Linked DNA regions of Tardiphaga sp. vice304. The protein of the gene in region 1 interacts with the protein of each later gene in a pairwise test. Links are inferred from orthologs where the notes say so. Each region holds a gene or a part of one and is shown on either strand. Other genes may lie near its edges.

The links. Proteins that work in one complex are often made in the same cells at the same time.
Region 2: the proteins of mobA (region 1) and FNL56_RS14420 interact in binary tests that used the Escherichia coli proteins (3 or more experiments, as listed by UniProt). The link is inferred for Tardiphaga sp. vice304 from one-to-one orthologs.

Annotation. Positions count from the first base shown.
Region 1 is NZ_CP041402.1:2,065,136-2,069,296, reverse strand. What follows is about bases 315-3,256. They hold mobA (molybdenum cofactor guanylyltransferase MobA), read left to right. Parts: upstream 315-1,441; coding sequence 1,442-2,071; downstream 2,072-3,256. Other genes in these bases: FNL56_RS09820 (ABC transporter substrate-binding protein), read left to right, coding at 3,155-3,256; FNL56_RS09825 (hypothetical protein), read right to left, coding at 2,098-2,424; FNL56_RS09835 (sulfurtransferase TusA family protein), read right to left, coding at 1,123-1,371. Also shown: more of FNL56_RS09820, read left to right, coding at 3,257-4,161. UniProt on the Escherichia coli protein: Transfers a GMP moiety from GTP to Mo-molybdopterin (Mo-MPT) cofactor (Moco or molybdenum cofactor) to form Mo-molybdopterin guanine dinucleotide (Mo-MGD) cofactor.
Region 2 is NZ_CP041402.1:3,034,826-3,038,992, reverse strand. The notes cover bases 582-3,529. They hold FNL56_RS14420 (molybdopterin molybdotransferase MoeA), read left to right. Parts: upstream 582-1,425; coding sequence 1,426-2,634; downstream 2,635-3,529. Other genes in these bases: FNL56_RS14410 (ComEC/Rec2 family competence protein), read right to left, coding at 3,528-3,529; lexA (transcriptional repressor LexA), read left to right, coding at 2,797-3,529; moaC (cyclic pyranopterin monophosphate synthase MoaC), read left to right, coding at 875-1,402; trpC (indole-3-glycerol phosphate synthase TrpC), read left to right, coding at 582-669. In the rest of the region: more of trpC, read left to right, coding at 1-581; more of lexA, read left to right, coding at 3,530-3,534; more of FNL56_RS14410, read right to left, coding at 3,530-4,167. UniProt on the Escherichia coli protein: Catalyzes the insertion of molybdate into adenylated molybdopterin with the concomitant release of AMP.

The sequences.
Region 1 (4,161 bases):
CGCCTGCAAAGATTTCCTGCAGCATCGGCGAGGCCATGCCGATGACGCCGATGCCGGCGGAGACGTTGAGGCAGAGCACGCCCCAGATCAGCCAGAACTGCCGGGTCTGGTGCGCGTGGCGCAGATGGACGTGGCCGTTGGTGATCATCGCATCGGCCTTGACCGGCGGCGTCCAGCCTGCGGGCCCCCAGTTCGGCGGCGTGATGCGATAGGAGAACGCGCCGATCGTCATGAACACGAAGTAGATCAAGCCCATGACCAAAAAGGTTTCCCAGACGCCGGGATTGGTCGGGGTCTTGAAATAGGTCAGCAGCAGATTGGCCAGCGGCGCGCCGATCATCGCGCCGCCGCCGAAGCCCATGATCGCCATGCCGGTCGCCATGCCCCGGCGATCCGGGAACCACTTGACCAGCGTCGATACCGGCGAGATGTAGCCGAGCCCGAGGCCGATGCCGCCGATCACGCCGCAGCCGATCCACAACAACCAGAGTTGATGCGTGTAGACGCCGAGCGCGCCGAGCACGAGGCCGCCGCACCAGCACAGCGCCGAGACGAATCCGGCCTTGCGCGGGCCGACGCGCTCGAGCCAGCCGCCCCAGATCGCGGCGGAGACGCCGAGCAGCACGAAGAACAAGGTGTACATCCAGCCGAGGCTCGCCACGCGCCAGTGGTGGTGAACAGCTCGGTGAAGATCGTCATATCGGCGCAGACTTTCGGCGCGTTGCCGCCGATCATGCGCGACAGCGGCAGCCAGAACACGCTGAAGCCATAGGCCATGCCGATGCACAGATGGATGCAGAGCGCCGCCGGCGGCACCAGCCAGCGGTTGAAACCGGCGGTCGCGATGATGCGCTCGCGTTCGAAAATACCGGGTCTGTTGCCGGACACAGTTCCGGCACTACCAATCGTCGTCATGCAGCCTCCCATGCGGCCATCTCCGTGAGATGGCCGGCGTTGTCGCCAGTGATGGATGTGGGTTGGCATTCCCCGCGGCTCGTCGACGTGAATCGCCGACGCCGCTCATCTGACCATCAAATGGCCAGAACACTGCGCGTGAGTCGATAGTAAGAAAGTCTGACTCGATGGATTTTCTTCAACGATTTCCGCCGCATCGCAGCAATTTTAATCGCGATCGCCTATCATGCGATTGGATTTTTCGATGATAAAGATCATGGTCTCGTCGCGACGTTCCGAACGATCGATGCGATCGCCGGCCTGCTGCACCATCGCGGGAATATCGATCACTGCCATCGGATCGGTGCAGTGCACTTCGAGCCGTTCGCCGGGCGAAAGCCGCAGCAAGGCCTTGCGCGTCCGCAGCGCCGGCAGCGGGCATTTCAGGCCGGTGAGATCGAGTAGGGTCGTCGTCATGATACAAGTGTCTTTTGGTCCGTCTGGCGGCGTTATAGCCGCGCCCTTGCAAATGTCCTATGCAGCGCGAATGAGTGCGCATGACATTCCCACGCCGGCCGTGATCCTCGCCGGCGGCCTCGCCCGCCGGATGGGCGGCGGCGACAAGCCGATGCGCGCCATCGCCGGGCGCCCGCTGCTGCAGCGCGTGATCGACCGGCTGGCGCCGCAATGCGACGGCGTGATCCTCAACGCCAATGGCGATGCCGGGCGCTTTGGAGCCTTCGGCCTGCCGGTGATCGCCGACAGCGTCGCCGACTTCCCCGGCCCGCTCGCCGGCGTTCTGGCGGCGCTGGACTGGGCCGCGCTGAACCGGCCGGAGGTGCGCTGGATGCTGAGCGCGCCGGGCGACTGCCCGTTCCTGCCGCGCGATCTCACAGCACGGCTGCACGCGGCGCGGATGGCGGAGAATGCGCAACTCGCCGTCGCGGCCTCCGCCGGGCACTCGCATCCGGTGATCGGGCTGTGGGGCGTGGCGTTGCGCGACGAGCTGCGGCACGCGCTGGTCGAAGAGGACGTCCGCAAGGTCGGTCGCTTCACGGCGCGCTACGCTCTGGCAACGGTGGAATGGCCGGCGGTGCCGCTCGATCCGTTCTTCAATGCCAACACGATCGACGACCTCGCGGAAGCCGAGCGGTTGGCCGCGCTCGACGGCGGCTGAGGCTGCGCGACGACGCCGGCCGGCCGTCATGACGCCCCTCCTCTGCCCGTGACCGCCGCGCGCCGCGTGAGCTGCATCTGCGTGTAGACCTGCTCGGTGAGTTCGCGGTCGCGCGCCGGCGACACCTGGAACAGCAGCAGCGGCGCGCAGATCGGCGCGCGCCACAGGCAGCGCCGGGCGCGGCGGCATTTGCGGCTCGGGCAATAGAGCGCGCCACGATTGGCATCGCAGATCTGGCGATCGACCTCGCACTGCGCCGCCGCCCAGTCGGCTTCGCGCTGCTGCTGCAGCATCCGTTCCTGGCGCTCGCGCGCGGCGTCTTGCAGATGTCCGACGTCCCATAATGTCGTCATGTCGCTGGCTCCCTGCTGAAAGCGTGCCGTCGTCCGGGCACGCCATCGCGTTGCCCGCAAAAATGTTTGCGTGAAGGTCTGATCCGCGAGCCTCCCGAACGAGGGGAGGCGGAGCGCCGAAAGGCGCGCCTTGGTCGAGTGGCCGCAACCGATCCCCGACGAATCGGAGATAGCTGCGGAAACGCCTTTCGACGCTCCACCGTGGCGATTTATGTCCCCGGGACCGTGCTTCCGGGACAGCTTCCGGCAGGATTTCCCTGCCTTTCCCTGTCCACGTCCAGCCGACAAAGTGCGGCAGACCCCCGTAGTGGGGCCGGACGGCGACCCGGAGCCTCCCGAGTGCGCGAGGTGACGTCCACCCCGCGCCCGCAGGCGCCACCGCCCCACCCCCACTTCCTGGCGTCCCGGGAAACGCCCCTCAACGGGATGAGGTAAATAGGCTTATAATCTTTGATAGGAATTCGGTCAATACGAAAAGTTCATCGTCTTTCTGTCGTCCCGGCGAACGCCGGGACCCATACACGCCGAGCTTCCGGTGAGGCGCCGTCGGCGACCGTCCTTCCGCAACATTTCTGCACGGCGTATGGGTCCCGGCTTGCGCTCGCAGGCTCGCTTGCCGGGACGACAGCGGTTATGTGGCGAGCGCGTCGTTGCATTGCTCGAACCACCGCCGCGTTCTACACTGCGCTATCAAGCGGCCGCAGTGCCGCGGTTCCGGGAGGCCACCTTCATGCACGTCACACGACTGTCCATTCTCAGCGCCGTCGCGCTCGCTTTGCTCAGTTCCGCCGCCTCCGCGCAACTGTCCGACGAAATCGTCAAGATCGGCGTGCTGACCGACATGAACGGCCCGGCCTCGACGCCGTCCGGCCAGGGCTCGGTGACCGCGGCGCAGATGGCGGTGGAGGATTTTGGCGGCAGCGTGCTGGGCAAACCCATCTCGGTCATCGTCGGCGACCACCAGTTGAAGCCGGACATCGGCGCCGCGCTCGCGCGGCGCTGGTACGATATCGATCAGGTCGATCTGATCGTCGACGTGCCGGTCTCGGCGGTCGGGCTTGCGGTGCAGAACGTCGCCAACGACAGAAAGCGGCTGTTCATCACCCACTCCACCGGCGCTGCGGATTTCCACGGCAAGTTCTGCTCGCCCTACACGATGCAATGGGTGTTCGACACCCGCGCACTCGCGGTCGGCACCGCGCAGGAAGTGGTGAAGCGCGGCGGCGACTCCTGGTACTTCATCACAGACGATATTGCGTTTGGCCACGCGCTGGAGCGCGACGCCTCCGCCGTGATCAACAAGGCCGGCGCGAAAATTCTCGGCGCGGCACGGCCGCCGTTCGGCACCTCGGACATGTCGTCCTTCGTGCTGCAGGCGCAGGCCTCGAAAGCGAAGATCACCGGCATCGCCGGCGGGCCGCCGAACAACATCAACGAGATCAAGACCGCCGGCGAATTCGGCATCTTCAAGGGCGGCCAGCAGATGGCCGCCCTGCTGGCGCTGATCACCGACATCGACTCGCTGGGGCTGCAAACCGCGCAGGGCCTGCTGCTGACCACCGCGTTCTACTGGGACATGGACGACCAGACGCGCGCCTGGTCGAAGCGCTTTTTCGACAAGATGAAGCGGATGCCGACGATGTGGCAGGCCGGGGTATATTCCTCGGTGATGGTGTATCTCAACGCCATCAAGGAAGCCGGCACCGACGAGCCGCTGAAAGTGGCCGCCAAAATGCG
Region 2 (4,167 bases), 970 kb from region 1 along the record:
GCGATCTACCGAAAGCTCGACAAGGGCGACTTCGCGCTGATCGCCGAAGTGAAGAAAGCCTCCCCCTCGAAGGGCCTGATCCGCGAAGACTTCGACCCGCCCACGCTGGCGAAGGCCTATGAGGCCGGCGGCGCGGCGTGCCTGTCGGTTCTTACCGACACGCCGTCGTTCCAGGGCCACCTCGATTTCATGGTCGCGGCGCGCAACGCCGTGAAGCTGCCGGTGCTGCGCAAGGATTTCATGTTCGAAACCTATCAGGTGGTCGAAGCCCGCGCGCACGGCGCGGACTGCATCCTGATCATCATGGCGGCGCTCGATGACGCCGCCGCCCGCGACATCGAGGATGCCGCGATCGAGCATGGCATGGATGTGCTTTTAGAGGTCCACGACCAGCCGGAGCTGGAGCGCGCGCTAAACCTGCGCTCCCCGATGATCGGCATCAACAACCGCAATCTGCGGACCTTCGAGACGACGCTAGCGACCAGCGAGACGCTGGCGCCGATGATCCCGAAAGACCGCCTGATGGTCGGCGAGAGCGGCATTTTTGAAGCCGCCGACCTCGCCCGCCTCGAGCGCGTGGGCATCTCCACCTTCCTGGTCGGCGAAAGCCTGATGCGGCAGGCAGATGTTACGGCCGCGACCAAGGCGCTGCTGAAACGCGCGGCGTGAGTCGCATCCTTGCTTTCTTCCCTTCTCCCCTTGTGGGAGAAGGTGGCGCCGACGAAGTCGGCGTCGGATGAGGGGGAGCTGCGGAGTGCAACACACGCCCCCTCACCCGCCCGCGCTATCGCGCGGCCACCCTCTCCCACAAGGGGAGAGGGGAAGAAAGAGCAGCGGCGCGCAAGTCCGTTTTGCAAAGACAGGATCCAAAGTCATGGCCGGCAAGAAATCGAGGCGCACCGCGAGCGACGCCCCCGCCCTCACCCACATCGATTCCGCCGGCGAGGCGCGCATGGTCGATGTCTCCGACAAGCCGGCAACGGAGCGTCTCGCCGTCGCCGAAGGCCTGGTGATCATGAGCAAGGCGACGCTGGAACTGATCGTCTCCGGCAACGCCAAGAAGGGCGACGTGCTCGGCACCGCTCGGATCGCCGGCATCATGGCGGCCAAGCGCACCTCCGACCTGATCCCGCTGTGCCATCCCCTGATGCTGTCGAAGGTCACGCTCGATATCACGCCGGACAAGAAGTTGCCGGGCTGCCGGGTCCGCGCGTCCGTGAAGGTCTCGGGCAACACCGGCGTCGAGATGGAAGCTCTGACCGCGGTTTCGATCGCGTGCCTCACGATCTACGACATGATCAAGGCCGTCGAGCGCGGCGTCCGCATCGAAGGCCTTCATCTCGTCGAAAAGAAGGGTGGCAAGTCGGGCCATTATCTGGTCACCGACAACGACGCCGATTGATCACGACGCCTGGAGATTGACTGATGGCCCTGATGCCGGTTGCCGACGCGATGGCTGCCATTCTCGCGGGCGCCGACGCCCTGCCCGAGGAAATGGTGCCGCTGGAGGCGGCGTACCACCGCGTGCTGGCGCGCGACATCGCCTCCAATCGGACGCAGCCGCCGCAGCCGATGTCGGCGATGGACGGCTATGCGGTGCGCGCCGCCGATGCCGTGATGGGCGCGCGGCTCACGGTGATCGGTGAGGTCGCCGCCGGCCGGCCGTTCGAGCGCGCGCTGGCCGCCGGCGAGGCGCTGCGCATCTTCACCGGCGGCGTCGTGCCGGACGGTGCCGACGCCATCGTGATCCAGGAAGACACTTCGCGCGACGGCGCCGTCGTCCTCATCAACGAAGCCGCCACCGTGGCGAAGCACATCCGCGCGGCCGGCATCGATTTCGCTGAAGGCGACGTTCTGCTGCGCGCCGGGCAGCGCCTCACCGATCGCGATCTGTCGCTCGCCGCCGGCATGAACCACCCCGAACTGCCGGTGCGCCGCCGCCCGGTGATCGCCGTACTCGCCACCGGCGACGAACTGGTGCTGCCCGGCGCCATCCCCGGCCCCGGCCAGATCGTCCTGTCCAACGGCTTTGCGCTTCGCGCCCTGGCGCGCGCCGAAGGCGCCGAGGTGATCGATCTCGGCATCGCCGCCGACACGCTGGAATCGACCGCCTCGGCGATCCAGCGTGCGATCGACGCAGGCGCCGATATCCTCGTCACTACCGGTGGCGCCTCGGTCGGCGACCACGATCTGGTCAAGCCCTCGCTGGAGGCCGCCGGCGTCGAGATGGCGTTCTGGAAGATCGCGATGCGGCCGGGCAAGCCGATGATGAACGGACGGCGCGGCGCGATGCGGGTGATCGGCCTGCCCGGCAATCCGGTGTCGTCCTATGTCTGCGCCTTCCTGTTCATGGTGCCGTTGATTCGCGCGCTGTCCGGCCGCGCGCAGGTCGCCCATGCCATCGAATCGGGTCGGGTCGGTCGCGATCTTGCCGCCAATGATCAGCGCGAAGATTATCTGCGCGCGGTGCTGACGCCGGGCGACGACGGTAGCGTGATCGCGACGGCGGTATCCAGGCAGGACTCCTCCTTGTTGGGAAATCTCGCTGCCGCGCAAGGACTTCTGATCCGTCGGCCGTTCGCTGTGGCGGCGCCCAAGGGTTCGCTTTGCGAGTTTGTGCGATTGCCGATCTGAGCCCTCTTGCGGTTTTGTTGACCGGAATTTAAGCGTTGCGGAACACATATGGAACAGATAGTGTTCGTTCATGATTTGTTTCGAGATGTCGTGGCTTTGCCCGGTCCTGAAACCGACGATGATGATGCGGCGGCTGATCCCGTCAACCAAGGATGGCTCCAGATGCTCACGCGCAAACAGTATGAACTTCTGAAATTCATCGACCAAAGGCTCAAGGAAGCCGGCGTGCCGCCGTCCTTCGACGAGATGAAGGACGCGCTCGACCTGCGCTCCAAATCCGGTATCCACCGCCTCATCACGGCGCTTGAAGAGCGCGGCTTCATCCGCCGGCTGCCGAACCGGGCGCGCGCCATCGAAGTCATCAAGCTGCCCGAACTCGGCGGCGCCGCAGCACCTGCCACCGGCCGCCGTGGCTTCACGCCCAGCGTCATCGAAGGCACGCTCGGCAAGGTGCGACCCTTGTCGACCGGCAATGGCAACAACAACGGCAACGGCGATTACGAGGAAGACAGCCGCCGCTCGGTGGCCGTCCCGGTGATGGGCCGCATCGCCGCGGGTACGCCGATCGAGGCGCTGCAGACCCGCAGCCACACCATCAGCGTACCCCCCGACATGCTCGGCACCGGCGAGCACTACGCGCTGGAAGTGCGCGGTGACTCGATGCAGGACGCCGGCATCCTCGATGGCGACATGGCGCTGATCCAGAAAAACGAGAGCGCCGATACCGGCGACATCGTGGTCGCGCTGATCGACGAGGAGGAAGCCACCTTGAAGCGCTTCCGCCGCCGCGGCGCCTCGATCGCGCTGGAGCCCGCTAACGACGCCTACGAAGTCCGCATCCTGCCGCCGAACCGGGTTCGCATCCAGGGCAAGCTGGTCGGGATCTATCGCCGCTACTGAGCAGCGGAATCATCGGCCTGCACGTCGGCTTCGGCCGGCGTCGCATCGACCGGGCGGTTGCCCCGTCCTGCAGCGCTTGATGGTTCGGCGGCATCAGGCACTGCGCCCGACCACGGCCGGTTGACGCCTTTCGGCCGGACGGCGGTGGTTGCAAATCCGTCGCCGCTTCGGCGCAAAATCAGTGCGCCGCTGGCCCGCAGGGTTTCCGCATCGATCACCTTTGCGGCGCAATTGGCCGGCGGCTGATTTGACGTGACGATCAGCACCGCTTGCGCGCAGTCATCGGCAAAAGCGTCGGGCTGCAGCGCCAGCGCAACCAGAGCCCCATCGGCCAGCGCCGCGACGCATCCCGCGACATCGCATGCCACGCCGTGGCCGAGCGACGCCTCATTCGGCAGCCGCGGATCGGCGTCGGCCCCGAGCCACTCTTTCTGCAAAAACGTATCCTTGGTGCTGCGCATCCATTGCAGCCGTCCATCGCGGCCGCGAACCGCGACGTGGTGGCCGTCATTTGATATCAACACGTCCGGCATCTTGACCGTGAGCACCGCGGCAATCGATAGCGCCAGCACACCGGCGCCGATCCAGCGCAGCGGCGTGCGCAGCAGCCCGAGCAGGATGATCCCCAGCGTC